Regions from separate parts of the Pseudalkalibacillus sp. A8 genome, predicted to be linked through region 2. Evidence: a T-box and tRNA genes for the amino acid it is inferred to sense, from the RefSeq annotation. Region 2 holds a T-box; the other holds one or more tRNA genes.
The links. The T-box of region 2 lies ahead of serS (serine--tRNA ligase). A T-box ahead of a tRNA ligase gene usually reads a tRNA of that ligase, here a tRNA-Ser.
Positions count from the first base shown of each region.

Region 1: it has a tRNA-Ser gene. The T-box ahead of serS (serine--tRNA ligase) is inferred to sense a tRNA for this amino acid. The anticodon was not compared.

Region 1 is NZ_CP174509.1:3,681,697-3,697,681, forward strand. Features, by position in the region: gene pstA (phosphate ABC transporter permease PstA) at 1-415, opposite strand, end outside; gene pstC (phosphate ABC transporter permease subunit PstC) at 418-1,323, opposite strand; gene ACJROX_RS19045 (PstS family phosphate ABC transporter substrate-binding protein) at 1,481-2,440, opposite strand; gene ACJROX_RS19050 (peptidoglycan D,D-transpeptidase FtsI family protein) at 2,727-4,766, opposite strand; gene ACJROX_RS19055 (MFS transporter) at 4,870-6,132, opposite strand; gene ACJROX_RS19060 (hypothetical protein) at 6,202-6,588, shown strand; gene ACJROX_RS19065 (superoxide dismutase) at 6,789-7,400, opposite strand; tRNA gene ACJROX_RS19070 (tRNA-Phe) at 7,637-7,712, opposite strand; tRNA gene ACJROX_RS19075 (tRNA-Met) at 7,797-7,873, opposite strand; tRNA gene ACJROX_RS19080 (tRNA-Ser) at 7,899-7,991, opposite strand; tRNA gene ACJROX_RS19085 (tRNA-Ile) at 8,002-8,078, opposite strand; tRNA gene ACJROX_RS19090 (tRNA-His) at 8,107-8,182, opposite strand; tRNA gene ACJROX_RS19095 (tRNA-Met) at 8,199-8,275, opposite strand; tRNA gene ACJROX_RS19100 (tRNA-Asn) at 8,277-8,351, opposite strand; gene ACJROX_RS19105 (DUF456 domain-containing protein) at 8,487-8,969, opposite strand; gene ACJROX_RS19110 (Na/Pi cotransporter family protein) at 8,971-10,602, opposite strand; gene ACJROX_RS19115 (DUF1189 domain-containing protein) at 10,814-11,593, shown strand; gene ACJROX_RS19120 (DUF1002 domain-containing protein) at 11,648-12,514, opposite strand; gene ACJROX_RS19125 (hypothetical protein) at 12,797-13,120, shown strand; gene ispG (flavodoxin-dependent (E)-4-hydroxy-3-methylbut-2-enyl-diphosphate synthase) at 13,221-14,321, shown strand; gene ACJROX_RS19135 (nitroreductase) at 14,702-15,277, opposite strand; gene ACJROX_RS19140 (DUF4190 domain-containing protein) at 15,404-15,763, opposite strand; gene ACJROX_RS19145 (DUF1540 domain-containing protein) at 15,965-15,985, opposite strand, start outside.
Region 2 is NZ_CP174509.1:9,611-25,595, reverse strand. Features, by position in the region: gene ACJROX_RS00105 (bifunctional 3-deoxy-7-phosphoheptulonate synthase/chorismate mutase) at 79-1,155, shown strand; tRNA gene ACJROX_RS00100 (tRNA-Ser) at 1,449-1,541, opposite strand; gene serS (serine--tRNA ligase) at 1,985-3,262, opposite strand; T-box leader at 3,646-3,869, opposite strand; gene pdxT (pyridoxal 5'-phosphate synthase glutaminase subunit PdxT) at 3,909-4,502, opposite strand; gene pdxS (pyridoxal 5'-phosphate synthase lyase subunit PdxS) at 4,527-5,411, opposite strand; gene ACJROX_RS00080 (D-alanyl-D-alanine carboxypeptidase family protein) at 5,688-7,034, opposite strand; gene guaB (IMP dehydrogenase) at 7,206-8,663, opposite strand; gene ACJROX_RS00070 (YaaC family protein) at 8,787-9,746, shown strand; gene ACJROX_RS00065 (hypothetical protein) at 9,776-9,910, shown strand; rRNA gene rrf (5S ribosomal RNA) at 10,064-10,179, opposite strand; rRNA gene ACJROX_RS00055 (23S ribosomal RNA) at 10,256-13,190, opposite strand; rRNA gene ACJROX_RS00050 (16S ribosomal RNA) at 13,363-14,913, opposite strand; gene ACJROX_RS00045 (HD-GYP domain-containing protein) at 15,233-15,985, opposite strand, start outside.

The sequences.
Region 1 (15,985 bases), 2.3 Mb from region 2:
CTTTTATAAACACAGTGAGACCTAATAAACCGAAGACGATGGAAGGAACACCAGCCAGGTTGGCAATATTGGTTTGGATAAGTGACTGAATGCGCCCTTTTTTGGCATACTCTTCTAGATAAATCGCCGTTCCCACCCCAAGAAACATGGTCAACGGGGCAACGACTAACATTAACCAGAAAGATCCTAACAGAGGCCCCATCACCCCGGCATTTTCGGCAAAGGTAGATAATTTACCAGTCAGGAATTGTAGATCGATCCATCCGATACCCTGTGAAAACACACGATAGATCAATACAACTAGCACAATCAATCCAAACATCGTCGATAAAAAGAATAAAGACTTGGCTAATTTATTGGTAGTAAGACGTAAATTCATCCTTTTTTGAACTTGATTCGCATCAACATATTTCATAATCAATATTCCTCCCTGAACCTACGAGAAATATACTGCGCAATTAAGTTCATAATTAAAGTGAATACAAATAACGTCATTGCAACAGCATATAAACTGTAGTAAAGAGTAGATCCTGCTGGTGCTTCTCCGCCGGTAACTTCAACGATATAAGCAGTCATCGTCTGCATCGATTGAGTAACGTCGAACGTAAAGTTTTTTGAACTTCCACTCGCGATCGTCACTATCATCGTCTCCCCAATTGCGCGCGAAATGGCGAGGACAAACGAGGCAACGATACCCGAGATCGCAGCAGGAATGACAATTTTCCAAGTAACCTCTAACCTGGTAGCTCCAAGCGCTAACGCACCTTGCCTCATTTCTGAGGGCACTGAACTCATTGCGTCCTCAGAAAGTGATGCTACCATCGGAATGATCATTACTCCCATGACAATACCAGGGCTAAGAATATTGGTTGGTTCCAATCCGGGTATGATAGACCGCAATATAGGTGTAACAAAGGTAAATGCGAAGAAACCATATACGATTGTTGGAATACCTGCAAGTATTTCTAATAAAGGTTTTAACGTTCTTCTTACCTTATCAGAAGCATATTCACTTAAAAATACAGCTGTCATCAGACCGATTGGTATCGCTACAATCATGGCAATGAGCGTAGAAATAAGGGTACCGGTTAATAACGGTAATACACCAAACTGTGCATCTGCACCTAAAGGCTTAAGTTTCGTTCCAGTAAAGAAATCAAGAAATGGGACTTCCTTGAAAAAAGCGATTGTCTCGACTAATAAGGTAGATAAAATACCAATTGTAGTAAGAATGGATATGATTGCAATTGCTAATAATATTTTCGGAACAATCTTCTCCCATATTCTTGTAAAGCTCATTGACTTTCTGTTCTCTTGGATCATTTCGTTTATATTCAATTTCTTTTCCAATTTAGGACCCCTCTCACTCTAGACATTCTATATATTAGGGAATTTCAAAGTTTACATATAAAAACAAGCCAAGAAGATGAGAAGTACAACGACCCCTCATCCTCTACTATCTTCCAATTAAGTGAATGCTTTATTTTTGTAATCCTTTTAGCTCATCAACTGTTTTCTTGTATTCTTCATCACTTAATGGGGCAAATCCAGTTTCCTTAGCAACTTCACCAGCATTTTCCATACCGTAGATAGCAAAGTCTAATACTTGTGGTTTTTCTTTCGCCTTGTCTTCGTTCAAGTATGTGAATACTGGTCGAGTGAATGGACCATATTCGCCATCTTCCTTGATTGTTTCGATTGAAGGTTCAACTGGTCCATTACCAAAGTCGATTTTTACTGCTTTCAATTTATCACTGTTACTTTCGTAGTAACCATAACCAAAGTATGCTATCGCATTTTTATCTTTTGAAACCATGTCTACAAGAGTTGAGTATTCTTGTTGAAGACTAACATCCTCTCTTATAGGTTGCTCTTCTAGAATCGTTTCGTAGAAGAATTCATAAGTTCCATGGTTTTCATTTGGGCCATAAGCCTTAATTGGTTCATCAGGGAAGTCTGAACGTACATCAGACCATTTCTTTTTATTTCCGCTAGCAAGGAAAATGTCAATTACTTCTTCTTGCGTTAGGTCGTCAATCCAATCATTCTCTTTGTTCACTACAATCGTGATTCCATCTAATGCAAGCTTTAATTCTTTATAGTTGATGCCAAGCTCTTCAGCTTTCGCTTTTTCTTCATCTTTGATTTGACGTGAAGCATTACTAAGATCTGTACCATCTTCAGTTAAAAACTTTTTGAACCCAGCACTTGAACCCGCACGTCCTACTTCAACAGAGACGTTTTCTTGTTCATTTACCATGTAATTCTCAGCTAATTTCGCCATCAATGGATATACTGTTCCGGATCCATCCACAACAACACTACCTTCAAGTTCTTCACCGCCATTAGCAGATCCGCTTTCGTCATTTCCACATGCTGTCGCAACGATTAGTAAAGCTGCCAGCATAATGAAGAATGTGCTTCTTTTAAAAGCTTTCATTTTTGAAATCCCCCTGTTTTGTATTGGTTAGTGGAGGCATTTATGAGAAAAGTATGACTCTCTTAACCTCCCTTGGGCGAACGCCCTACATTGCCTATAGTATCTTCTGCCTATTAAGCATATATAAATGGAATGTTAAGGTTTTGTAAAGATGTGTCGGAAAGTGTCTACATTCCATTCAGAGCAAATAAAAAAGATCACTCTTTGCATCCTAAATCATCATCCTCCAAGATTTTTCTCAGAAGAAACGAAGCTTCAGATAATGCAGAGCAATCTTTCTTGATTATTATTGTTCTTGAATTTTTTCGGAAGGCTTTTCATCAATGATATTTTTCTTATGGCCTTCTTTTTTAATATCAAAATAAGCATCCAGGATTCCGCGGCCGATCTTATTGTTGATACCACCTTCTTCAGCATAAGGGCTAACAACGATAAAAGCGACTTCAGGGTTATCATGTGGCGCATAACCGACTAGTGAAAGCAGGTAAGAATCACCATCATATTGGGCTGTACCTGTTTTACCAGCAGCTTCGTATCCTTCAATATTTTTAAAGTAAGAGCTGGCAGTTCCTTTAGTCGTATTCATGACCATATAAAGCCCTTTTTGAACCCTTTCAATCCATTCTTGCTTCATATCAACACGGTTTAATATATTCGGTTGGAATTCATAGATCGTATCGCCCTGCTCATCAGCGCTTACATCCGGTTTCTTAATTTCCTTTAACAAATGAGGTTGCATACGATAGCCACCATTGGCAATTGTCGAGATATATTGGATCATTTGCATCGGGGTATACGTATCAAACTGTCCAATCCCCATATCCATCAAGTTTCCAAGTGCCTGAGATCCTCCGTTATAACCATCATCTTCATATGGTAGATCAATCCCTGTAGGAACCCCTAAACCGAATTGATTAAAGTAGTATCGCATCGTCTCAAAAGCTTCCTCACGATTATTGAAACCTCTTTTGTTCTCATAATCATAACCAGCAATCCTCATTGCAATCCGGAACATGTATACGTTGGAAGATTGCTGCAAGGCTTCTAGATCGCTCACATAACCCATATTTCGATAGGATTTTTTGATCGGTGTGCCTGGTAATTTCAGGGGTGTATCATATAATACTGTGCCAGGTTCTATTACACCCGTCTGATACCCTGTCAAAACGGTAGCTCCTTTTACTGTAGAACCCATCGGATATTGATTGTAAACATTTCCAAACGGGGCATCCTTGAATTTACCATCTTCTAAAACCTTACCTACCATAGAGTAGATTTCACCCGTATGAGGATTTGCCATGACAACGTAAGAACTGTTTAATTTATTGTTGGCTGAATATTTTTGGCGAGCATCCAAGATTTCACGTTCCACAATCTCTTCGACTCTCTTTTGAAGTTCCATATCGATGGTGAGAATGATATCATGACCTCTTGAGCCCTGATCCTCTATAGGCTTTCCAATTGGATTTCCAGATTTATCAGTAACATAGTTAATTTTCGTTTTGGATCCTCGAAGGACGGATTCATATTGTTCCTCAAGAAAGCTGGTCCCTACTAAGTCGTTACGGTCATGCCCCTCTAATACATAGCCGTCGATCAATTCACTTGGAATTTGACCTACCTTCCCAAAGATCGATTTAAGAGTCCCGTCAAACGGATATGTTCTTTGGGCATCCGGTTTTATATCGATCGTTCCATCGAACTCCTCAAGATGCTCACTGATCACAGCGATTTCCTTTTGGGGCACATCTACTTTTACTCGCTGTGGAGTAAGGGAATAGCCTCTGATCATCTCACGCCAAATTGCCGCAATTTCCTCATCTTCCTCTGAAAGGTTCAGTTGATCTACTTCGAGGCGATCGATGACGAGGAGATATTGCTCTTTATCATCAAGGTCTTCCATTTCTTTTCTCGTCAAAAGCTTTTCATAAATTTTGCGCTGGTCTGCTTTATAAGATAAATAAAAGTCTTTCTTATCCCTTTCTGTAAGCTCATCTGTGCCCTTTTCAATATATCCCGATAATTTTTTAGCTATTTCATATATTTCATCTGGCTTCATATTATTCGTACGTGTAAATGTGATCGAAAACACCGGTTCGTTATCCACTACTACTCGGCCATATCGATCGTACATTTTCCCGCGTGGCGCATCCAATTTTGCAGTAACATTCTCTTGGCGTTCTGCTTCTGCTTTGAAAGAATCACCATGGACGATCTGAACTACACCTAATCTTAAAATCAGAGTCGTAAACAATAAAAAAACCGCTAAAAACAATATATTCAAGCGAAAAGGAACGTGGCTTCTCTTTTTCTTCTTCGCCTCCATATCCTCTCTCCTTTATGTAAAATAGACACCTGAATAGGTGCCTTTATATGACAATAAACGCCATTATATTGTAACGCAGTTATATATTAAAAAAAAGAATAACTTATACATTTGATCCATTTTCGTTTGATAGTACGACTGGTTCTTCTGGAATTGGGTTCAAATTGATTTTTCGGACACATAAATAGATGAGTGAATGGCCTATTCCGATGATTGGAATTAGATATGGTATGCTTTTTTGTTCATCAAATAATGTAATTGCGATGATAAACATTACAATTGAAGTAATTCGTCCATAGTTGAGATATAGTTCCCGCACGACAATATACTCGATACGCATTTCTTTAGCGTTCCAGCTTCGTCCTATGACATCGTACGTCAATGACACATAAGGTACCAGCAGTATAGGATAAGCGATGGATATGATCACCCCATATGTCAGCAGCTTTGCAAATGTCAATTCGAAGATGATCAAAGCTAAAGCGGCATATAATATGATTCCCCCGACTAATATAGCCTTTTTCCTGTAAGAGGTCTTAATATAGCGGGTAGCAATGTAATACGCTAGAAAAGATACAGCAGAGTTGATCAAACCGTAGGTCCCCAACGCCAACTCACTATTTGTAGTGATGAAGACCCATACGACAATCACAAATACGAAAGTGCCTTCACGTAAACCTTGAAAGAAATGAGCATATAAGATCCTGTTCCAGTTTGGATTCACTTTACGCTCTTTTATGATTCTCACAAAAGAATAAATCCCTTTCGCGGTCCGGCGATTAAGCATGAAACTCATGATTACAGCTACAAAAAACAGCCCTAACGATATCGCAAAAATGGTTTTATAACCGATCATCTTATCCATCCGAGTAATGATCCAACCGGCTAGAAAAGGGCCGACCATCCCTGCAAAAGAAGTAAGAAGTCCAAGAAATCCATTAAAAAAATCTCTCGTATCAGGCTCTGTGATTTCGAATGTGAGAACATTGAACGCAAGCCAATAAAACCCCATTCCAATCCCAAGCAATCCTCCAAGAAGGATGAGAAAATCCTCTGCCCTGGCACCGAGCAACAAGACGGTTAAGTAAAATATCGATAAACTGATGACACCTAATCGCAGTACAATGACTCGATCGATCCGTTTAGCTAACCGTCCAGCAAATATAAATGTAATGGGTTGGAAGATCACAATGGATAAATTGTATATTGCTATATCAATGAATTCACCCGATTGTTTCCATAGAAAAACATTGACGAATGTATTCGATAAAGCAATGCTTAATGCGTATAAACCACCGATAATCAAAAGAAACATCAAATCTTTTGTTATCTCAATATTGCCGATCATTTTTTGTAATGCCTTCATAAGAACGACTCCCCTTTGCTCACAACCCTAGTTTTCCTTAAACCGACTACGTTATTCTCAATTAAGTATTTGTATAAAGTGGGAAAATGGTGTGTAAATACAACTGGCTATGGTGAAAATGTGAAAAAAGGAGTGATGATCATATACGAATTTCTCATTTATGCTTCAAGAGATTGTTCTCGGCCAGACAAACAGCATATGATTCAGGAAATAGTGATGAAATACGCTGGAGAGAAAAATTGTGATTGTTCCGAACACCTAGCAGGGAGGGAAGTGGTCTACCGGGTCGCCAATGAAACGGTTACTGTTTTTAACAACGGCGTCCAGTATGTACTCACCTCAGATGAAGATTTCAAAGATGGGAATGGATTGTTGGATAATGTCATTGAAGGGTGTTTGAAGGAAAATCATTGGATCAAGTTAGTGCACTTGTCGGGTGTTCTGTTGAAAAATTAGAGGACATCTGTTCCTATAACTGGGTAAAAAGCTGCTGATTTTCAATGTCTAAGTAAATAAGGTCTCTGGTGTCCTCTATTTTTTTAAAAACATGAAGTTTCCTAACAAATAAGGTCTCTAGTGTCCGTTAACGGTTTACTGTGATACAAAAAGAACACCCCGCCTGCAGTACAGGTCGGGGTGTATTTTTCTGCTAAAATTTACTTAGCTTCCTGGTAACGCTTTTCAACTTCATCCCAGTTGACAACATTCCAGAATGCCGCAATGTAGTCTGGACGACGATTTTGATAATTAAGGTAGTAAGCGTGCTCCCAAACATCAAGTCCTAGGATTGGTGTTTTACCATCCATTAATGGAGTGTCTTGGTTTGGTGTGCTTGTTACTTCAAGCTCACCGTTGTTAACGACCAGCCATGCCCAGCCTGATCCAAAACGGCCAGTTGCTGCACCAGCAAACTCGTCTTGGAACTTTTCAAAGCTTCCAAATTTTGAATTGATCGCATCCGCTACTTCACCTGTAGGATTTCCTCCACCATTCGGGCTTAAAAGTTGCCAGAACAATGTGTGGTTGGCGTGTCCTCCACCATTATTACGTACAGCTGTACGGATGTTTTCAGGAACAGCGTCTAAGTTGCTGACAAGTGCATCAATCCCATTGTCTTGTAGGTCTGCATGTCCTTCAAGTGCATCATTTAGCTTTGTTACGTACGTGTTGTGGTGTTTACCATGGTGGATTTTCATTGTTTCTTCGTCGATGTGCGGTTCTAGAGCATTGAACTCATATGGTAGTGCAGGTAGTTCATGTTTTGCCAATTGAATCTCCTCCTTTAAATAGTATGTAGTTCAAAGCACGAAAACTGTGCCTTTACATCTAACAATATCAAATTTACCCTGGGGTTTCAATTTTAAAACACTGTAGATTCTTTACTTTAAGGTATAGAAGGTATAGACATTCAACTTACTACATTAAAATAATGCTCAGATTCATCCTGAGCATTTTCAGATGAAAACAAAAAAACTTCTTTAATCAAGAAGTTTACGTAAATAAATGGTGGCTCGAGACGGAATCGAACCGCCGACACGAGGATTTTCAGTCCTCTGCTCTACCGACTGAGCTATCGAGCCAATATGTAATTGGTTGCACCTCTTCAGGTACTCCATATGTTCATTGAAAGGACGATTATTCGACGTAGTACAATGAACTTAAATTGGTTGCGGGGATAGGATTTGAACCTACGACCTTCGGGTTATGAGCCCGACGAGCTACCAGACTGCTCCACCCCGCGACGATAATATGATATAAAATAAAAATGGAGGAGGTAGAGGGATTCGAACCCCCGCGGGCTGTTACACCCCTGGCGGTTTTCAAGACCGCTCCCTTCAGCCAGACTTGGGTATACCTCCATATGGTGAGTGGTGGACCCTGTAGGACTCGAACCTACGACCAATCGGTTATGAGCCGACTGCTCTGACCAACTGAGCTAAGGGTCCATGATTATGTACTTGTATATAGGGTTGATGGGGCGGCTGATGGGAATTGAACCCACGAATGCCGGAACCACAATCCGGTGCGTTAACCACTTCGCCACAACCGCCATGCGATTATTAAGTTGGTAGCGGCGGAGGGAATCGAACCCCCGACCTCACGGGTATGAACCGTACGCTCTAGCCAGCTGAGCTACACCGCCATGGCTCCACAGGCAGGACTCGAACCTGCGACCGATCGGTTAACAGCCGATAGCTCTACCACTGAGCTACTGTGGAATAAAATAAATTTAACGACAAGATTTAGAATAACACTTTTTGTGTTAGATGTCAATGTTTTTTCTCATCTTTCGACAAAAGTAAAACAGGGACAAGAAATAATATATCATGTTTTGCCCCTACATGCAATAAGTATTACAAGACTTTTACTAAGAAATAAATGACCATTCCACTTTGGATGATGAACTTTACTGCACTTCCTCCAATAAAACCTAACAAAGATCCTATACCTACTCGGACAGCCTGTTTCAAGTCACCTTTTTGGTGGATCCACTCTCCTACAATCGCACCAACAAAAGGACCGATCAGGATTCCGATGATTGGAATAATAAAAGGGCCAACAATAATACCGATCGTACTTCCCCATATTGCATGTTTACTTCCACCCCTCTTTTTCACACCGAAGTAATTACTTGCATAATCGGTGGCATATAAAAGAAGGATGAGAATTCCTTGAATGATCCAAAACCAAATACTTAAAGGGGTAAAACTGAACAGCCATCCATAGACAAGAAAACCTGCGATAAGAAAAAGAGAAGCCGGTAAAACCGGATAAATAAGTCCAATGAATGACAGGACAAATAATGATCCGATTACCAGCCAAGCAATAATTGTCATATTACTCTTCTTCTCCTAAAACATATTCCGCGATATTTACAGCGTGGTCCCCAATACGCTCAAGGTTACTGATTATATCGACGAATACGATTCCAGCAGCCCCACTGCATTTTCCTTCATTTAAGCGGAGGATGTGTTGTTTGCGTAGGGTTCTCTCCATTTTATCAATCGCGTCTTCCATTTTAACAACCTTACGAGCTTTTTCTTTATCGTCATTTTCTATTGCGTGAAATGCTTCATCAATCGTTGACATGGTCAACTGGAACATTTCCTCTAGATCGGCTTTCGCCTTTTCTGAAATGATGACTTTGTGTGTCAATTGATAATCCACTAATTCAACGATATTTTCCATGTGGTCTCCTATACGTTCAATGTCACGCACAGAGTCCATCAAAATCGAGTGTTGTTCAGAATCATGAGCAGACAACGTGTAAGATGACAGTTTTACTAGATAATCTGTTATACGTTGGTCCAAATTGTTGATTGCTTCTTCATATTGATACGCTTTTTCAGCGTTCTTTTTATTATTTGTATCTAGATATTCGAATGATTCTGTTAAGGCATTCTTTGCATATTCCGCCATTCGCATGACTTCCAGTTTAGCTTGTCCTAACGCAACTGCCGGTGAACGCTCTAGGAATATTGGATCAAGATGTTTCGCTTTATATTCAATTACTCCATCGTCGCCAGGGATGATTTTCGTAACAATATATGCGAGGGTACCTATGAACCATACTTGAATTAACGTGTTCGCCACATTAAACGATCCATGGGCAAAAGCAATTTGCATTTTCGGTTCTAACCCTAACCAAGTAGTAAGAAAATCGACATACGCTCTGAATGGAACGAGTAATAACAAGAAAATAGTTGTTCCGATCAGGTTGAAGATAACATGAGTCAATGCTGCCCTTCTTGCTGCGACACTCGCTCCGATAGCTGCAAGAACTGCCGTAATCGTCGTCCCGATGTTGTCACCGAATAAGACAGGTAAAGCTGCATCGAGAGTCAGGGATCCTTGTGAATACAATTCTTGAAGTATCCCGATCGTTGCACTTGAACTTTGAACGATGACTGTAAACAAAGTCCCGATTACAACTCCTAACAACCCGTGTTCACTCATATTTACAGTCAAGTCTTGGAATGCTTGAAGACTACGTAAAGGCTTCATTCCGTCACCCATCAGCTCGAGACCATAAAACAGGGCACCAAAACCGAACAGGATTTGTCCGATATGTTTAGCTTTTTTGGAATTAAAGAAGAAAATCATTAAGGTACCTGCTGCAATGATCGGTAATGCATATGCTCCAATATCAATACCGATGATAAAGGCAGTTACGGTAGTACCGATATTGGCACCCATGATAACCCCAATTGCTTGTCGCAGGGTCATGAATCCTGCGTTAACAAGACCAACTGTCAATACCGTGGTACCAGAACTTGATTGAATCAAGATTGTCACGATAATTCCAGCAAGAACACCCATGAATGGGTTCGATGTAAATCGATCAAGAATATCTCTTAAACGATCGCCTGCAGTGTTTTGAAGTCCTTCTCCCATATACTTGATTCCGAACAAGAAGATACCAAGTCCACCTATAAATTCAAATATCAGTTTCTGAATATCTAAATCCAAGTTTTTCAACTCCTACGCATTTATTCGACAGAATTTGCCCCATTCATTATTAACTAACTTCATTTTGTTTGTAAAGGCTTTTAATGTTATTTAATTTTTTTGTAAATTAATTCAACCCATGATGGCATTTTATCCCTTAATCGCATTTTTTATCTTGTCCGTTCAATATAGTAAAGATACAATGATTTTAGATACTTAAAGGGGGTTACCAATGAACATTTTCAAACAGTTTGTTATGAGCTTGTACTCTCCGAAAACCATAGCCATGGTCCGATTCCAAAAAATAGGCAAGACAATCGGTTATGTTTTCGTTATGATGTTGATTGCTTTTATCTTCGTAGGAACGAATATCGCATTGTCCATCACGAATGCGATCAATGAATTTGATCAAGCACTTAAAGACGACATCCCGAATTTTCAATTCCAAAATGGAGAATTGAAATCGGATATTTCTGAACCGATCATTCGTCAGGATGGGAACCAAACGATCATATTTGATACGACTGGAACGATTACTCGAGATGACTTGGATCAATACTCGGATGTCATTGCAATTTTGGAAGATCGGTTAATCATTGTAACAGCCGGAAGTGCAGATACGTTTGATTATGGAATGATGCAGGATGTAAGTTTCCAAAAGAGTGATATTGTCAATTTCTTGAACTCAGCTAATACTTTATTACCCTTAATCATCAGTGTCATAATCCTTATTTCGTATATTTTCATGACTGCGCTTAAATTCATCGGGATTACGGTCCTTGCATTGATTGGATTGATCCTTAAAAATACGATGAAGCGTAAGTTATCATACGGACAATTGTGGATTCTCTCTGCTTATTCAGTTACATTGCCAACAATATTTTTTGCAATTACAGAATCTTTAAGCATCATCATCCCTGGTCAATTTTTACTTTATTGGGCAGTAGCGATATTTTTCTTGTCACAGGTCATCAAGTTTGTACCGCTTCCAAAGCCTAAAGAAACAGAATGATTTTGCAGACACAAATCAAGAGGATGACGATAGCGTCATCCTCTTGATCAATCATTATTTGAAAAGGTTTTTCAATGCTTCGATCAATGAGATCAAGAAATCGAGAATTGTTCGAATGAATCCTTGTGTTTCTTCCTTATTCAAAAATTCACTCAAGTTGTTCCGAACATTTTCAAGGTTACTTTTCACTTGATCCCAATCAATGTTCAATTCTTTCATTCGATTGAACAGGGAAACTAGCCCATTGAGTTCTTCATCTGTCAATTGGATGCCGACATCCTCTGCAACACGTTGGATTAATGCCCGAAGGTCTTCTTCAGTCTCAACAGGGTTTTCAGCTAATTCTTCCTTGATTTTAGTCATCAGTTCAGTCGCTTTCTCAGCACCAACACGATCACCAAGCTTAACTGTTTTAACCATTTCTTCATTGGCGACTTGCTTCTTCTCTTCAGGAATTTCAACATCTGCTTTGACTTCATATGCTTTTAAGATACCTGTAAGTCCAGCTGTACCTGAAACCTCAAAAGGAGCCGTGACATAAATATCAGCATCGGTTACACCAGCGGTCGTCAGGGCGTTCGCATACATTTCTTCGGTTACCCAATTGATATTGTTCGTTTCGACATTCAATCCCGAATCTTTTTCACCGATTGTAATTTTAGTAGAAGAAATTGCTTTTGAACCGATTTGTGCTTTGGATATATATTCACCTAAATATTGATGTTCTTCCTCATTCGTTACCGTAATTGTTTCAACATCTGCCGGAACGTCCATTTCTTCTAGTAAATCTTGTTTTTGACTATCCGTTAAATCTTCCCCCAAAGTGACAATGACATCACCAGGCGCTGCATCAGCTAAAGCAACTCCTGGAACCATACAAGCTACTAAGATCATGATAGCAATCCATTTTTTGAACCTCATATTTTCTCTCCTTTGATTGAAAGAATTCCTTATACCATACGTTTTTTATTTGTTTTTCTGTAGGTACTGTTGATATTTTACAATGCACACCTCCGCATGGCTATATTTATTTATCAGGATGCCTTAATGATAATAGACGCTTCAAAGAGAGAATCGTTTCAAGCGATTTTGATAAAAATTGGCATAAACTTTGTCTTTATATGAATAGTAGAGTGGGACTGGCATATACATTTACTAGAGGGATTAATAGATTTGTTTTCTGATCCAAGGGAGGGTATGATTATGAAGAAATTCATCATCACATGTGTGGTCATTCTATTTCTTTATAGCGCCTATTTTGATTTGAAAGTCGGTACTTTGCCGACAGAAGCTAAAAATGACATGCAAGTTCAGGTGGCAAATTCTGTACCAACAGAAGAGGTAGCTTTTAAGGAAGTCCAGGTCCAACCAGGAGAGACGGTTTTGAGCATTCTTGAACAAATCCATCATGGAAGCCTTCCAGTTTCGATAGAAAAAGCAGTTGCTGAATTCGAACGGTTGAACCAGAATACTTCCGCTCATTCGATCCAGGCAAATGAGACGTATCGCTTCCCGCTGTTTCAATAAAAACACATTTCCTTGCCAAAACCTTCGATCCATTGCTAAAATGAAAGTCGGGAACAAATGTAATTTACGTCCTTAAAGGAGCGATATATACATGAGTGAAATTACTCACCGTACGAAAACAAGACCTGTAAAAGTCGGTAATCTGACAATTGGCGGGAATAATGAAGTTGTTGTTCAAAGTATGACAACAACTAAAACACATGATATTGAAGCAACAGTCAAAGAAATTCATCGATTAGAAGAAGCAGGCTGCCAGATTGTACGGGTAGCTTGTCCAGATATGAAAGCTGCAGAAGCGATTGCGGATATTAAGAAACAGATAAACATTCCATTAGTGGTCGATATCCACTTCGATTATAAATTGGCACTCAAAGCAATCGAAGGCGGAGCTGATAAAATCCGGATCAACCCAGGGAACATTGGTAGAAAAGAAAAGGTTGAAGCTGTGGTCAAAGCAGCCAAAGAAAAAGGGATTCCAATTCGGATCGGTGTAAATGCTGGCTCATTGGAGCGAAAAATCCTTGAAAAATATGGTTATCCTACTGCGGATGGTATGGTTGAAAGTGCTTTAAGCCATATTAAAATATTAGAAGACCTGGATTTCCATGATATCATCGTTTCGATGAAAGCATCTGATGTGAATCTAGCTGTAGAAGCGTATGAAAAAGCAGCGAAAGCATTTGATTATCCATTACATTTAGGAATTACTGAATCTGGCACACTTTTCGCTGGAACGGTTAAGAGCGCTGCAGGACTCGGAATTATTCTGCATAAAGGAATCGGGAACACCGTACGTATTTCCTTGAGTGCAGATCCTGTTGAAGAAGTGAAGGTTGCTCGCGAATTACTGAAAACATTCGGTTTAGCATCTAATGCGGCAACACTTATTTCTTGCCCGACATGCGGTCGTATCGAAATTGATTTAATTTCCATTGCAAATGAAGTTGAAGAATATATCTCGAAAATCAAAGCTCCCCTGAAAGTTGCCGTATTAGGATGTGCAGTCAACGGTCCCGGTGAAGCGCGTGAAGCAGATATTGGAATCGCCGGGGCACGGGGTGAAGGACTCCTTTTCCGTCACGGAGAAATCATCCGGAAGATTCCAGAAGATATTATGGTTGATGAGTTGAAAAAAGAAGTAGATAAGTTAGCTAAAGAATATCACGAAAAAAAAGCTAAGGAAGAAGAACAACAAGTTTAATCGGAAAAAAGCTGGCTGAGATTGATCGGACCAGCTTTTTCTTTATTAAAAAGGTGTTGTTAAAGGTTAATGTTGATTTCTTTCACTGTAAGAAAGTATTTAATACTTTCTTCAGTATAAGGGCAACAAAGGCTCAGCCTTCGCCAAGGCTTGGCTTTGCCAAGTTTCTTTATAGAAAATTGCTTTTAGCGAAATCCAGGACACTCCTGTGGGAAAAGCGAGCCAGGCGAGACCCCACAGGGAGGGACGAGCGAGGAGGCTTGGGGATCGCCCGTGGAAAGGGAGTGAATTTCGCAAATATAACCGAGCTATTAAAAAACTTTCAGGTTCCGTCCCGCAAAGCGTTGTCAGGTGCCTCTTATACTCAGCGCTAAAGTGATTTAACTTCCATCCCACCATTGTGTTTTTTCTGCAACCGGCCTTCGTGGAGAAGATTTCGGTTGCGCAGCAGGGTAACCCAGATATAAAAATCCGATCAGCTGACCTTTTTCAGAAACCCCGAACCTGTCTTTCATTTTCTGTGTATACGTTGGTTGACCTGTACGCCAAATGGATCCTAAACCTAGAGAATGTGCGGCTAACATCATATTCTGTGCAGCACAAGCACATGCAGCTATTTCCTCAAGCCAAACAACTTTTTCGTTATCACTTGGCTCCATTACGATGACGATGATCACAGGGGCTCTTCTTGCTTTTTTAAGGCCTTTTTCTCTCGCTTGTTCAATTTCTTCATCCATAGGATCCGTTAATGATTTCACGGCCATTTCACCGTATATTTCTCCTAATGCATCTCTACCTTCGCCCGACAAGACAATGAAATTCCACGGTTCCGTCCGATAATGACAAGGTGCCCATGTACCCGCTTCGAGGATAGATTCAATCATTTCCTTATCGGGTACTTGTTCTGTAACCTTTCCAATCGATCTTCTTGTTCTTATCGCTTTTATAACATCCATAAGGTTCACCTCTAATTGATTCTCATTATCATATGTATTTATTTTAAATGAAGAAAATACACCTTCCAAATAATATCTATAGAACCATATAAAAACGAAGGCAGGATGAAACTGCCTTCGTTACACTTAGAAAAATGGAACGAATATCAGACTTATTACAATTGAAGCGATACCAAGTCCAATTGCCCAGTTCCCAAGTGTCTGTGCTCCTCGTCGTCTTGCAAAAAATCCTACAATGATGCCCGCGGCACCTAATAAAACGGGAAGAAAGAATAAGGATAGAATCGATAAAGCAAGTGCAAATATCCCTACGCCTCGACCCTCAGTATCTTCTGGATCCGCATTTTCGTTATACGAATCTTCACGTTCTTTATCCATAACACGTTCTTGCTCAGGTAGAGGGAGAACCTCCGCTGCTGTTTCTTCCATGAAATCCTCTTCATACTCTCTGTGATTTTCGTTTTCACGATCGTATCGATTTTCCATCAGGATCCCTCTCTTTCATCAAAAGTGGAGGAGCCTTCTTATTATTGGTTACGTGTTACGGTTTCATGATGTCAATCATTGTTAACCTCTACTCCCATAACACTTGGAAATTTTTAACTTTAATTTCGCTTTTCCTTTTACAAGCAGGAGACATGTAAAAAAACCCACCCAATTATTATCTGGATGGATTTCAGAAAAGATTTAATGCTTAGCACGGAACGT
Region 2 (15,985 bases):
GTTGACATAACTATATCCTTTCATATAAAGTCGTAAACAATATTCGAAATCTGAAAAATCAATCAAAGGAGTGGAGAAATGGTGTCGAATGAATTAGAGGTACTGCGTACAGAAATTGAAGATGTCAACATGAAGATTTTAGAGCTTCTCAACCAACGAGGAGAAATTGTACAGAAGATCGGCAAAGTTAAAGAAGCTCAGGGCATTAACCGCTTTGACCCCGTGCGTGAACGTCGGCTTCTAAACCTGATTTCAGAAAACAACAATGGACCATTTGAAACATCCACACTTCAACATATTTTCAAGACCATTTTCAAAGCGAGCTTAGAACTGCAGAAGGAAGATAACCGTAAAGCATTGCTCGTGTCCAGAAAACGGAAACCTGAAAATACGGTCATCAATGTAAAAGGTGAAATGATCGGTGATGGAAATCCACGTTTCGTGGCTGGGCCTTGTGCTGTTGAAAGTTATGAGCAAGTTCGTCAGGTTGCAAAAGCGATGAAGGATCAAGGACTGACCTTGTTACGAGGGGGGGCATTCAAACCGCGGACTTCCCCATATGATTTCCAAGGTCTGGGGTTTGAAGGCCTGAAAATTTTACGTCAGGTCGCTAATGAATTCAACCTTGCTGTCGTCAGTGAAATCATGAATCCGAATGACCTTGAACAGGCATTGGATTATGTCGATGTAATCCAAATCGGTGCGCGAAATATGCAAAACTTTGACTTATTGAAGGCTGCTGGTTCAGTCAATAAACCGGTTCTCTTAAAGCGTGGTATGTCTGCAACAATTGAAGAGTTCATGTACGCAGCAGAATACATCATCTCCACGGGAAATGACCAGGTCATTCTTTGTGAAAGAGGCATCAGGACTTACGAGCGAGCGACTAGGAATACGCTCGATATATCGGCTGTACCTATTTTGAAAAAGGAGACGCATTTACCAGTCATGGTAGACGTCACCCATTCGACAGGAAGGAAAGACTTGTTGCTCCCAGCAGCTCAAGCTGCGCTTGCAATCGGGACAGATGGCATTATGGCGGAAGTTCATCCGGATCCAGCAGTTGCACTTTCGGACTCCGCACAACAAATGGATATCCCTGAATTTATCGAATTCATGCATAAGTTAAAAGCAATCCAACCGGTTCAGGTCTAATCCTTCATGAAACAGTGCTGAAAATTGATTTCAGCGCTGTTTTTTATTGGGTTCAGGACGATTCAAATGGAATATAAGCCGAATTTCCTCATTTATAAGCCGATTATTGGTTTATAAGCAGAAATTTATGAGCCAAATTTCAAATTTATGAGCAGATCTTCACCATATTTGCGTCTCCCTTTAAAATTGACTGCTTTAAAGACATAAAAAAATTCGCTACTTTTTAAAAGTAACGAATTTCAAAATTCACATACAATCTCCGTTGTACTATGCGCTGTGATTTTTTTATTAAATGGAGGAGGTAGAGGGATTCGAACCCCCGCGGGCTGTTACACCCCTGGCGGTTTTCAAGACCGCTCCCTTCAGCCAGACTTGGGTATACCTCCGCACTGACAAAAACTATTATAGCATCGCAAAAAACGATAAGTCAACCATTAATTCGACATTTTTTAAGAAAGACGGCAAATAAGCCGCCTTCCCCTATTTTTAAAATTATTCTGTTATTCTTATTGTTGATTTCCGCGGACGATCCGTAAGCCTCCTCACTTGCACATTGATCTCAACACAAAAATGAAATCATTTTCGTGTCTGCGATGAGAATTCTTAGAAGCTATCCTTATGCTGGCTCACCACAAGACCTCGGACTTAAATTCCATCCTTGTAGTTTTCGCCGAGTAACCACAGGCGCAGGACGTGGTGGTACTTGGTCGAAGTTCATTATTATACTCGAAGATCCTTTTATTGCAGTGTCTCGCCTGGCTCGCTGTTCCCGCAGGAGTGTCGCGAATTTCAGTTAAATCAACATAACATTAAAATCTAACAAAGCCCTTTACTTAGAAATGACAGTTTTATTCCCCATATATGGGCGTAGAACTTCAGGAATTTCGACAGAACCATCTTCTTGCTGATAGTTCTCTAAAATCGCAGCTACCGTACGGCCAATTGCTAGCCCAGATCCATTCAACGTATGAACATACTCTGGTTTCGCCTTTGGTTCACGGCGGAATCGTATGTTTGCACGGCGTGCTTGGAAATCTTCAAAGTTACTGCAAGAAGAAATTTCGCGATATGTTTCGTAGCTAGGAATCCAGACTTCGATATCATACTTCTTCGTTGCAGTGAAGCCTAAATCCCCTGTACACATGCTCATCACACGGTATGGAAGCTTCAATAGCTGTAATACCTTTTCAGCATGCCCCGTCAAGGTTTCTAACTGCTCGTAAGAATCTTCCGGTTTTACAAAGTGTACAAGCTCGACCTTATTGAACTGGTGATGACGGATCAATCCTCGGGTATCACGTCCTGCAGATCCAGCTTCGGAACGGAAGCATGCACTGAATGCCACATAGGCTTTCGGTAGACCTTCTAAGGACAAAATCTCATCACGATGTAAATTCGTCACAGGCACCTCGGCAGTCGGAATCAAGAAATAATCCTCTTCACGGATTTTGAATGCATCCTCTTCAAACTTCGGAAGTTGTCCAGTACCAGTCATGCTGTCACGATTGACGAGGTACGGTGGCAATATTTCAGTATAACCATGCTGGTCTTCATGCAAGTCCATCATGAAATTGATCAGTGCACGTTCCAGGCGAGCCCCAAGGCCTTTATAAAAGGCAAAACGGCTTCCTGTCACTTTGGCTGCTCTCTCAAAGTCAACAATGTCCAAATCAACAGCGACATCCCAGTGAGGTTTCGGTTCAAAATCGAATTTTCTGATTTCGCCCCATTCACGATCGACCACATTATCCTCTTCATCATCCCCTACAGGAGCAGATGGATGAGGAATGTTCGGTAGAGTTAGCATGATGCTTTGGAGTTTTTCTTCAACTTGACGGAGCTCGTCGTCGAATGCTTTGATTTTTTCCCCGACCTCACGCATTTCCTTAATCAGTTGATCGGCATCCTTTTTTTCACGTTTGAATTCAGCAACCATTTTAGATACATTGTTTCGTTCACTTTTCAGCTGTTCTGTTTTGTTGATCAGTTCACGGCGTTTTTCGTCAAGCTCCTTGAACTGATCCAGACCGGAAATATCTTCTCCGCGAGTAGAAAGCTTTTCTTTTACCACATTATAATTTTCGCGCACAAATCTTAAATCCAACATGTGTATTCCTCCCTTTTTATATTAGGCTTTTTTTCCTTAATTCTTGATTTTGGCTAAATTCCTTTCCGCAGGAGTACCGCAATATTTCGCTTTAAACTAAGTAACGATGAAATCCGAAGTTTATCACCCGTATCACTAGGCAGATTAGGACCGGAGGCGTATGTTGTAAAAACGGTGAGGACCTCCAAAACCAAGTAACGAAGAAATTTGTAGCTTATCATCCGTAATCACTAGGTAGATTAGAAACAAGAAGTACAAGGCATGTAGGTTTTTTAGGACCGGAGTGTATTAATAATACATGAGGACCGCAAAAAACCAAATAACGCAGTAATTCGCCGTTTATCATCTGCATAGAAATAGAAAAACTCCCGTCCCCTATTAAAAGAAGGGACGAGAGTTAACCCGCGTTGCCACCCTGGTTGTATCACCAAATAGGTGATACCACTCAAGTAATTTAACGGTTACGAACCGAAAATACATACTAAAGCCTTCGCTTGTTCAGTATTTTACTCTAGGATGGATTCACAAGTTTCTTTGGCCGATTCTCACCAACCATCGACTCTCTTCACAAAGAAGACATGCTACTAGTTCCTGTCAACATTCGTTCTGAAAATGTGTTAGTAGTAATTTACACTATTTTGGAATGTTATGCAAATGTTTTTTTAGACTCTTCAACCATTTCTACAAAATAGGCGTGCATTCTATGATCATCTGTCAATTCCGGATGGAAGGCACAACATAGGAATCGTCCCTGGCGTGCAGCAACGATTCTGTCTTGGAAAGTCGCCAACACTTCTACATCTGGACCAACAGAATCGATGTAAGGAGCACGAATGAAAACGCCGATATAGTCTTCTTCTCCTTCAAGTCCTTTGACACTTAAAGGAACTTCAAAGCTTTCACGTTGACGGCCGAATCCATTACGGTGTACCTTCATGTCCATCACTTCCAGGTGGCCATGCTCTTGACCGATGATCTCCTTGGCCATCAAAATCAATCCTGCACACGTCCCGAAAACTGGTTTTCCGGTTTTCGCAAAATCCTGTAAAGGTTTGAACATTTCATATTTATCAATCAATCGACGCATTGTGGTGCTTTCTCCACCAGGTACAACAAGTCCGTCAATATCTTTCAGGTCCTCTATACGTTTGACAATTTTTACGTTTGCTCCACTGTCTTCAAGTGAACGAGCGTGTTCACGAATTGCACCTTGAAGGGCAAGAATACCTATTGTGACCATTCTATGATGTCTCCTTTACGTTTCTTACCAACCGCGGTCTTGCATACGCTCTGATGGTTGTAGAGAAGAAATCTCGACACCTTTCATTGCAGTTCCAAGACCTTTAGATAATTTAGCGATTAAATCATAATCCTGATAATGAGTTGTCGCTTCGACAATCGCACGAGCAAACTTCTCAGGGTTATCTGATTTGAAGATTCCTGATCCTACGAATACGCCATCAGCGCCAAGCTCCATCATCAACGCTGCGTCTGCTGGAGATGCGACCCCTCCTGCAGCAAAGTTAACGACAGGAAGTCTTCCCTCTCTCTTGATTTGAAGAAGGATTTCGTATGGTGCTCCAAGGTTTTTCGCTTCCGTCATAAGCTCATCCTCACTCATACCGACAACCTTCTTGACTTGAGATTGAATAAGGCGCATATGTCGAACAGCTTCAACTATATTCCCTGTTCCCGGTTCGCCTTTTGTACGAAGCATTGAAGCACCTTCACCAATACGGCGTGTTGCTTCGCCTAGGTCACGTGCACCACATACGAAAGGTACAGTGAAGTCACGCTTGTTCAAGTGGAAAACTTCATCTGCTGGTGTCAAAACTTCACTCTCATCAATATAGTCTGCACCCAGTGCTTCGAGTACACGTGCTTCGACAATATGGCCGATACGTGCTTTCGCCATTACAGGAATAGATACTGCATTGATGACTTCTTCGACAATTGTAGGGTCCGCCATACGAGCAACCCCACCAGCTGCACGAATGTCCGCAGGGACACGTTCTAGTGCCATTACTGCCACAGCACCTGCTTCTTCAGCGATTTTCGCTTGTTCTGCATTGACAACGTCCATTATGACGCCGCCCTTTTGCATTTCTGCCATTCCACGTTTTACACGATCAGTACCTGTTTGTACCATGTATGATTCCCCCTGTCAGTAGGTGTTTTTTGATGTATTCCAATTATTCTTAAATCCTACACTATTGTATCACTTTTCCTCACTCATGCCTATCCAGACACTATGTTATTCTCCCTTATATTATTGGTAATGTTTGTGTATCAGGAAGAACTGTTCAATATCTGTTTTCAGAGGTGTAATAAGACTACTCCTTTGTTAAACTTATTTTTAAATAACATCCATTAGTTATACAAAAGGAACTGACCTATAGAGTCAGCCCCTTCTTATTAATTTCGATTAAAACAGACCTTTGATTCCGTCAACGACATTGGACCAGATATCCCCGAAGAATCCACCGATTCCACGCATCATCAACACAAACCAGTTTGCTTTTTCGACATCGGCTTGTGCGACAATTGGGACGCCTGCTTTTTTACTGGCGGCTTCATCTATGTAGCCATAGTCATCTTCACCAGAATATTCGAGTGACAGAGTACCGACCTGGTCACCTTTCTTAATAGGTGCAGTCAATTGACCTTTGTCATTCAATGCTTTTTTATCCCAGGTCACTTTCGGTGTATATTTTTCCTCATCCCCATTGGCTAGGACAACCGAAAGCCCGTCAGTCGACTTCACTTCGACTTCTTTTTCTTTCCCTTTGACCACAGGTAATGTAGCTTTGTCCTTGACTTCATAATTCGCTTTTACAACTTCTTGTTTTTTAAAATTATTAAACCCATAATCCAAAAGTTTCTTGGTTTCTTCAAAACGTGCGTTGTATGAATCAGCTTTCATGACGACTGAAATGACACGCATACCGTTTCGTTGTGCTGTTCCAGTAAAGGAATAACCTGCAAGCTCAGTGGATCCAGTCTTTAATCCGTCCACGCCTTCATAGCCAAGCCCGTAACCTTGTGGATTGCCTGGAATCATCCAGTTCCAGTTGATCATACGGTTTGCATCCTCTGTACCTTCCCTGAAGGTTTTTTCAGGTATTTTCGCAGTATCGAGGACTTCTGGATAGTCTTTCAATAGGTGGTATGCCAGTTTCGCAGTATCACGAGCTGACATCATGTTCATGTCATTCGCACCGCCTGCTGGGTGATTCCCTTTCAAGTCACTATTATTCAGGCCTGTACTGTTGTAGAATTTATACTTTTCCAAGCCTAGCTCTTTCGCTTTATCATTCATCATTTTTACGAAGTTCGCTTCAGAACCTGCAATTGTTTCGGCAATGGCCATTGTCGCACCGTTGGCAGAATAAATGGCAGCTGCCTCAAATAGCTCTTTGATTGTGTAATCTGGATCTGCATCTTTTCTAAGCCAGACATTCGATAGGCTAGAATCTTGTGCAACTTTATGTACACGATCACTTATTTTAACGGGGGTATCCCAACTGATTTTCCCTTCTTCAACTGCCTCGAAAATCAAATATTCCGTCATCATTTTCGTCATGCTTGCTGGTGGCAGCAGTAAATCTGCATTTTTTTCAAACAGGATCTTACCTGTTTCTGCATCAACTAAAATCGCTGATTCAGTATCCATTTGCAAGTCAGGAGCAGCATAACCCTTATTTGCTGTTGACGTTACAACTCCCGTGACTACAAGTAACATGACTAACGCAATGATGACTATACGTTTCATTCGGTTTACCAACCTTTTTGCACCTCCAACCCTAATAACACAAAGGTTATTGTACCATAATAAAATTCAAAAAAATAGACAGTGGAAGACCCACTGTCTGAAAAAAATCGAAAATGGTAAAATTATCGCATCTTTTATTACAATTGTGTGACAAACAGCTTATCTGTCCGTTTAAACAGAATAGTTCGGCGCTTCTTTAGTGATTTGAACATCATGCGGATGGCTTTCACGAAGACCTGCATTCGTAATACGAGTGAACATCGCATTTTCGCGCAGCTCATCAATAGATGGCGTACCGCAGTATCCCATGCCGGAACGCAGGCCACCGACAAGCTGGTGAATCGTATCCGCTAATGGTCCTTTATATGGGACTCGGCCTTCAATTCCTTCAGGAACAAGTTTCTGGTTATTTTCTTGGAAATAACGATCCCTGCTTCCTCTCTCCATCGCACCGATTGATCCCATGCCACGATAAACTTTAAACTGTCGTCCCTGGTAGATTTCACGTTCTCCTGGGCTTTCATCCACCCCTGCAAGGAGACTGCCCAGCATGACAGCATGTCCACCTGCAGCGAGGGCTTTGACAAGGTCACCTGAGTACTTGATACCGCCGTCTGCAATAATCGGTACTCCATGCTTTCTTGCTTCTGTTACACATTCATATACGGCTGAGATCTGTGGAACACCGACACCAGCAACAACACGGGTTGTACAGATCGATCCAGGTCCGATACCGACTTTCACGACATCAGCACCAGCTTCGATCAGATCACGTGTCCCATCTGCAGTCGCGACATTTCCTGCTATGATCGTAACGTTTGGAAAAGCATCTTTTATTTCCTTCACCTTTTGAAGAACACCTTCAGAATGACCATGTGCAGTGTCGATGACAAGCACATCGACGCCAGCTTCGACAAGTTTCTTCACACGCATCATCGCATCTGCCGTAACTCCGACTGCAGCCCCAGCAAGAAGCCTTCCGTGCTCATCTTTGGCGGAATTCGGGAATTCGATCACTTTTTCAATATCCTTGATGGTGATGAGCCCCTTCAAAATGCCTTCTTCATCAACGAGTGGGAGTTTTTCAATTCGATGCTCCTGAAGAATTTCCTCTGCTTCCTTTAAAGTGGTCCCAACAGGGGCTGTTACGAGATTCTCATGTGTCATCACTTCATTGATCCTAATCGAATAGTCCTGGATGAAACGCATATCACGGTTTGTAATGATACCCACAAGTTTGCGGTCTTCATCTACAATCGGGACACCGGAAATTCGATATTTCCCCATCAGGTGTTCGGCATCAAAAACTTGGCGATCTGGAGTGAGATAAAATGGGTTCGTAATGACACCGGACTCTGAACGTTTAACACGATCTACATGTTCCGCCTGTTCTTCAATAGACATGTTCTTATGAATAATTCCAAGCCCGCCTTGCCTTGCCATTGCAATAGCCATTTTCGACTCTGTCACTGTATCCATCCCTGCACTGATAATCGGTACGTTCAATTTGACGTTTTCAGAAAGCTGCGTTTTTACTGAAACGTCTCTTGGCAGTACAGATGATTTTGCAGGAACAAGTAAAACATCATCAAACGTTAGTCCTTCTCGTGCAAATTTTTCTTCCCACATAAGTCCCACTCTCCTTAGTCGATTTAAATATTATTTGTAGATTAACAATGGGGTAAACTACTGTCAAGAAAGTAGCAATAAGTTCGACTTTTCTCAAAATTTGCGCTATATGGATGTGAACTCATGGAGACCTCATTGAATGAATGGAAAAGCTACGATCAATTTTTAAGTGCCTCATCCACACAGCGATACTTGAAAGGATGCTACCAACAATTAAATACGGCTTTAACGAGTGATGAACTTAGCTATCGAAACTGTTATAGTTTCATCTACTATTTGACACATGGAAAAAGATATTTTGATTTATGTAAAAACTCACCGTTAGAACTGCAGCCCGTCCTTCTCTACTACGGGATGATCCAATTAATCAAGTGCTGCCTTTTGACAGTCGATCCTTTTTACCCCGAATCTACTGCTTTGTTAGCCCATGGGGTTACCACCAGAAAACGAAAAAAGCAGAATTATTTATTTTTACAGGACGAAATCAAAGTCCAGAAAAATGGATTATATCCTTATTTTTCAAAACGACTCTTTCAACTCGACGCACATGAGGGAGATAAATTTCAGATGCAGGAGCTTCTATGTCACGTACCAGATATGAATGATTTGTTTCGACAAATCAACGGATTTTCTCCTTTACTGCAAGTTGCTGTTTCTTCTTGTGGTTCAATGTCGATTCCTGACAAAATTTTGGATAATCTACATATGACGGATAGTCGATTTACCCAGTTCATAAAACAACAATTTACTACATCTGATGTAAAATATGCAGATTCGTATTTTGTCATGAAAACTGGGGAAAATGCAGGGGAAAATCCATTGATCAAAAAAAGTCTTTGCGGGGAATCCTTCATTCCGACAGCGAGAGAGGGTTTTATACCATTGCACGAAGCCATGGTCCATTATTTATTGCTTTATAACTTAAGCATGATCTGCCGGTACGAAACAGAATGGTGGGGAGACTTGTTCCATACTTACTCCAGCAATGATTTTCCTTTCATATCAAGGTTCTTATCCATTTCCCGAGTAAAAGTTCCATTAATGTTGATGGATTACTTAGAGGGGAAGAGGCATTCAAATTAAGAGGTTGTTGAACCGAGGAAAAACATAAAATGACACTAGATATTGGTAATAAAAAGGTTTATATTGGCAAAAGATTTTTGGAAGCAAAAATCTTCATTTTAAAAGAACCATTAGCATGCGAGCTTATCGGCCTTCTTTCGCCAGTTGTGTTAGTATTCGTTTGAGTACGATATTTTGCGATTTTCGCTTTTCACGATCTCAAAAAGCCCTCTTTGAGTACCTCGTTTTAGCTTTTTCTTGATTTCAGGTTGTCAAAACCCTCTAAGTTTTCACCATTTACATACAAAAAAGAGCAGTCTCTCGACTACTCTTGTGGTGCCCGGCGACATCCTACTCTCACAGGGGGAAGCCCCCAATTACCATTGGCGCTGAAGAGCTTAACTTCCGTGTTCGGCATGGGAACGGGTGTGACCTCTTCGCCATCGTCACCAGACTGTATGAAATTCAAGGGATACTGTTCCCTCAAAACTAGATAACGGTTCTTGAAAACATCGTCGATGTTAAGTAAAGTGGTTAAGTCCTCGATCGATTAGTATCTGTCAGCTCCACGTGTCACCACGCTTCCACACCAGACCTATCAACCTCATCATCTCTGAGGGATCTTACTCGCTTGACGCGATGGGAAATCTCATCTTGAGGGGGGCTTCATGCTTAGATGCTTTCAGCACTTATCCCGTCCACACGTAGCTACCCAGCTATGCTCCTGGCGGAACAACTGGTACACCAGCGGTGTGTCCATCCCGGTCCTCTCGTACTAAGGACAGCTCCTCTCAAATTTCCTGCGCCCGCGACGGATAGGGACCGAACTGTCTCACGACGTTCTGAACCCAGCTCGCGTACCGCTTTAATGGGCGAACAGCCCAACCCTTGGGACCTACTTCAGCCCCAGGATGCGATGAGCCGACATCGAGGTGCCAAACCTCCCCGTCGATGTGGACTCTTGGGGGAGATAAGCCTGTTATCCCCAGGGTAGCTTTTATCCGTTGAGCGATGGCCCTTCCATGCGGAACCACCGGATCACTAAGCCCGACTTTCGTCCCTGCTCGACTTGTAGGTCTCGCAGTCAAGCTCCCTTGTGCCTTTACACTCTGCGAATGATTTCCAACCATTCTGAGGGAACCTTTGGGCGCCTCCGTTACACTTTAGGAGGCGACCGCCCCAGTCAAACTGCCCACCTGACACTGTCTCCGGACCGGATCACGGTCCTGGGTTAGAATTTCAATACCGTCAGGGTAGTATCCCACCGACGCCTCCACCGAACCTGGCGGTCCGGCTTCTCTGGCTCCTACCTATCCTGTACAAACGATACCAAAATCCAATATCAGGCTACAGTAAAGCTCCATGGGGTCTTTCCGTCCTGTCGCGGGTAACCTGCATCTTCACAGGTACTATAATTTCACCGGGTCTCTCGTTGAGACAGTATCCAAGTCGTTGCACCTTTCGTGCGGGTCGGAACTTACCCGACAAGGAATTTCGCTACCTTAGGACCGTTATAGTTACGGCCGCCGTTTACTGGGGCTTCGATTCAGAGCTTCTCCTAATGGATAACCCCTCCTCTTAACCTTCCAGCACCGGGCAGGTGTCAGCCCCTATACTTCGCCTTACGGCTTCGCAGAGACCTGTGTTTTTGCTAAACAGTCGCTTGGATCTTTTCACTGCGGCTCTCTCGGGCTTGCACCCTATCAGAGCACCCCTTCTCCCGAAGTTACGGGGTCATTTTGCCGAGTTCCTTAACGAGAGTTCTCCCGAGCATCTTAGGATTCTCTCCTCGCCTACCTGTGTCGGTTTACGGTACGGGCACCTCTTTCCTCGCTAGAGGCTTTTCTTGGCAGTGTAGGATCAGGGACTTCGGTACTCTAGTTCCCTCGCCATCACAGCTCCGCCGTATGGTGGACGGATTTGCCTATCCACCGGCCTGACTGCTTGGACGCGCATATCCATCAGCGCGCTCTCCCTACCTTCCTGCGTCCCCCCGTTGCTCAAACGGAAAGGAGGTGGTACAGGAATATCAACCTGTTGGCCATCGCCTACGCCTTTCGGCCTCGGCTTAGGTCCCGACTAACCCTGAGCGGACGAGCCTTCCTCAGGAAACCTTGGGCTTTCGATGGAGAAGATTCTCACTTCTCTTTTCGCTACTCATACCGGCATTCTCACTTCAAAGCGCTCCACGAGTCCTTCCGGTCTCGCTTCTCAGCCCTTCGAACGCTCCCCTACCACTGTACCGTTAGGTACAATCCATAGCTTCGGTGATACGTTTAGCCCCGGTACATTTTCGGCGCAGAGTCACTCGACCAGTGAGCTATTACGCACTCTTTAAATGGTGGCTGCTTCTAAGCCAACATCCTGGTTGTCTGGGCAACTCCACATCCTTTTCCACTTAACGTATACTTGGGGACCTTAGCTGATGGTCTGGGCTGTTTCCCTCTCGACTACGGATCTTATCACTCGCAGTCTGACTCCCGTGGACAAGTTCCTGGCATTCGGAGTTTGACTGAATTCGGTAATCCTGTGGGGACCCCTAGTCCAATCAGTGCTCTACCTCCAGAACTCTCACCACGAGGCTAGCCCTAAAGCTATTTCGGGGAGAACCAGCTATCTCCGAGTTCGATTGGCATTTCACCCCTACCCACACCTCATCCCCGCACTTTTCAACGTGCGTGGGTTCGGGCCTCCATTCAGTGTTACCTGAACTTCACCCTGGACATGGGTAGATCACTCGGTTTCGGGTCTACGACAACGTACTCATGCGCCCTGTTCAGACTCGCTTTCGCTGCGGCTCCGTCTCTGCGACTTAACCTTGCACGTTATCGTAACTCGCCGGTTCATTCTACAAAAGGCACGCCGTCACCCGTTAATGGGCTCCGACTACTTGTAGGCACACGGTTTCAGGATCTCTTTCACTCCCCTTCCGGGGTGCTTTTCACCTTTCCCTCACGGTACTGGTTCACTATCGGTCACTAGGGAGTATTTAGCCTTGGGAGATGGTCCTCCCAGCTTCCGACGGGGTTTCACGTGTCCCGCCGTACTCAGGATCCACTCTGGAGGGAACGACGTTTTGGCTACAGGGCTGTTACCTCCTCTGGCGGGCCTTTCCAGACCGCTTCGCCTACGCCGTTCCTTTCTTACTCCGTATAGAGTGTCCTACAACCCCAAGAGGCAAGCCTCTTGGTTTGGGCTGTTTCCGTTTCGCTCGCCGCTACTCAGGAAATCGCGATTGCTTTCTCTTCCTCTGGGTACTAAGATGTTTCAGTTCCCCAGGTCTGCCTTCTCATACCCTATGAATTCAGGTATGGATCCTACCCCATTACGGGCAGTGGGTTCCCCCATTCGGAAATCCCCGGATCAAAGCTTACTTACAGCTCCCCGAGGCATATCGGTGTTCGTCCCGTCCTTCTTCGGCTCCTAGTGCCAAGGCATCCACCGTGCGCCCTTCATAACTTAACCACGTTATGAATGAACTTACACTTCTTACTTGTCATTAAATGACGTTTTCGATGTCTTGTTTTCAAGAATTTCATTATCTAGTTTTCAAGGAACAATGTATTGAAAGAGAATGAGCTCTTTCAAAACTAAACAAAAGCCAAAGCGTGTTCCATGTCCATAAAGGACTCCTTAGAAAGGAGGTGATCCAGCCGCACCTTCCGATACGGCTACCTTGTTACGACTTCACCCCAATCATCTGTCCCACCTTCGGCGGCTGGTTCCAAAAGGTTACCTCACCGACTTCGGGTGTTACAAACTCTCGTGGTGTGACGGGCGGTGTGTACAAGGCCCGGGAACGTATTCACCGCGGCATGCTGATCCGCGATTACTAGCAATTCCGGCTTCATGCAGGCGAGTTGCAGCCTGCAATCCGAACTGAGAATGGCTTTATGGGATTCGCTCAACCTCGCGGTTTTGCTGCCCTTTGTACCATCCATTGTAGCACGTGTGTAGCCCAGGTCATAAGGGGCATGATGATTTGACGTCGTCCCCACCTTCCTCCGGTTTGTCACCGGCAGTCACCTTAGAGTGCCCAACTGAATGCTGGCAACTAAGATCAAGGGTTGCGCTCGTTGCGGGACTTAACCCAACATCTCACGACACGAGCTGACGACAACCATGCACCACCTGTCACTTCGTCCCCCGAAGGGGAACCTTCCATCTCTGGAAGTAGCGAAGGATGTCAAGACCTGGTAAGGTTCTTCGCGTTGCTTCGAATTAAACCACATGCTCCACTGCTTGTGCGGGCCCCCGTCAATTCCTTTGAGTTTCAACCTTGCGGTCGTACTCCCCAGGCGGAGTGCTTAATGTGTTAACGTCAGCACTGAGGGTGGAACCCCCCAACACCTAGCACTCATCGTTTACGGCGTGGACTACCAGGGTATCTAATCCTGTTTGCTCCCCACGCTTTCGCGCCTCAGCGTCAGTTACTGGCCAGAGAGCCGCCTTCGCCACTGGTGTTCCTCCATATATCTACGCATTTCACCGCTACACATGGAATTCCACTCTCCTCTCCAGTACTCAAGTCCCCCAGTTTCCAATGACCCTCCACGGTTGAGCCGTGGGCTTTCACATCAGACTTAAGAGACCGCCTGCGCGCGCTTTACGCCCAATAATTCCGGACAACGCTTGCCACCTACGTATTACCGCGGCTGCTGGCACGTAGTTAGCCGTGGCTTTCTGGTTAGGTACCGTCAAGGTACCGCCCTGTTCGAACGGTACTTGTTCTTCCCTAACAACAGAGCTTTACGACCCGAAGGCCTTCCTCACTCACGCGGCGTTGCTCGGTCAGACTTTCGTCCATTGCCGAAGATTCCCTACTGCTGCCTCCCGTAGGAGTCTGGGCCGTGTCTCAGTCCCAGTGTGGCCGATCACCCTCTCAGGTCGGCTACGCATCGTCGCCTTGGTGAGCCCTTACCTCACCAACTAGCTAATGCGCCGCGGGCCCATCTGTAAGTGATAGCCGAAGCCATCTTTTAATCCTCCTCTATGCAGAGGAGAATGTTATCCGGTATTAGCCCCGGTTTCCCGGAGTTATCCCAGTCTTACAGGCAGGTTGCCCACGTGTTACTCACCCGTCCGCCGCTGACCTCTGAGGAGCAAGCTCCTCGTTGGTCCGCTCGACTTGCATGTATTAGGCACGCCGCCAGCGTTCGTCCTGAGCCAGGATCAAACTCTCCAATAAAGTGTTTGATTGCTCATTAAATGTAAATCGAAATTGATTCAGGGTTCTTATAAAAGACCCGTTTCACGCTTGGCTTTTGTTCAGTTTTCAAAGAACTGTTTTTGTCCGCCCCGTTTTGAGGCGACTTAACTAATATAACATGTCTAGAAACAACCGTCAATAACTTTTTTGAAATATTTTTTTGGGTTGTTAAAAGAGCAACGGTGATAACTATAACATGATTCTATAACTACTTCAACCATAAATTTAATAAAGAAAACTCGGGACTTTGGTGATCTGATCACAATAGAAAAAAGAAAGAGATATTCTCTCTTCCCTTTTAAGTCAAAATGTTTTCTATATAGAGATCAGTTCGTTTGATTTCATTACTTTCATCAATCTTCACCATTGGTCGTGTATGGGAATGAGGATCAATGAAGACGATTTCTCCAACCTGGCCATTCGTAAGTTCTACTTTGGTCCCTACGGAAAAAACAGATAATTCATTTACTAATATGTTCAAAATTTTCGGGTCGAATTTTCCGAATTGATCCAATTGCATTTGCTCAAGGACTTTGAAAGGGGACTGTTTAGATCGATAAAGACGTTCAGAAGTCATTGCATGGAATACGTCAGCAATTGCTGTGATCCGGCTGTATATATTCAATCGGCTACCTCTGGTCCCTAACGGATATCCGCTCCCGTCTTCGCGTTCGTGGTGTTGCAATACACTTAGAATCACACTTTCTTTAATGCCAGTAATGCCTTTTAACATTTTATAACCGAGAATAGGATGTTGTTTCACTTCTTCATACTCTGATTGACTAAGTGTCTCCTTCTTATTCATGATCCTCGGTTGAATCTTTGACATTCCGCAGTCAATAAGAGCACCTGCTAATCCAAGCTGGATGATATCCCCTTTGGAATAAGAAAGTTTTTTCGCTAAGAATGAGGAAATCAGACCGACAGATATCGCATGATGATAAATATAATCCTGTATATTTGAAAAGTGATGCAATGAAAGAATGGTTTTTGGATTTTCCAAAGCAATCTTAAGCAATGGGACGATTTCTAGGCGGATTGGATAAAGATC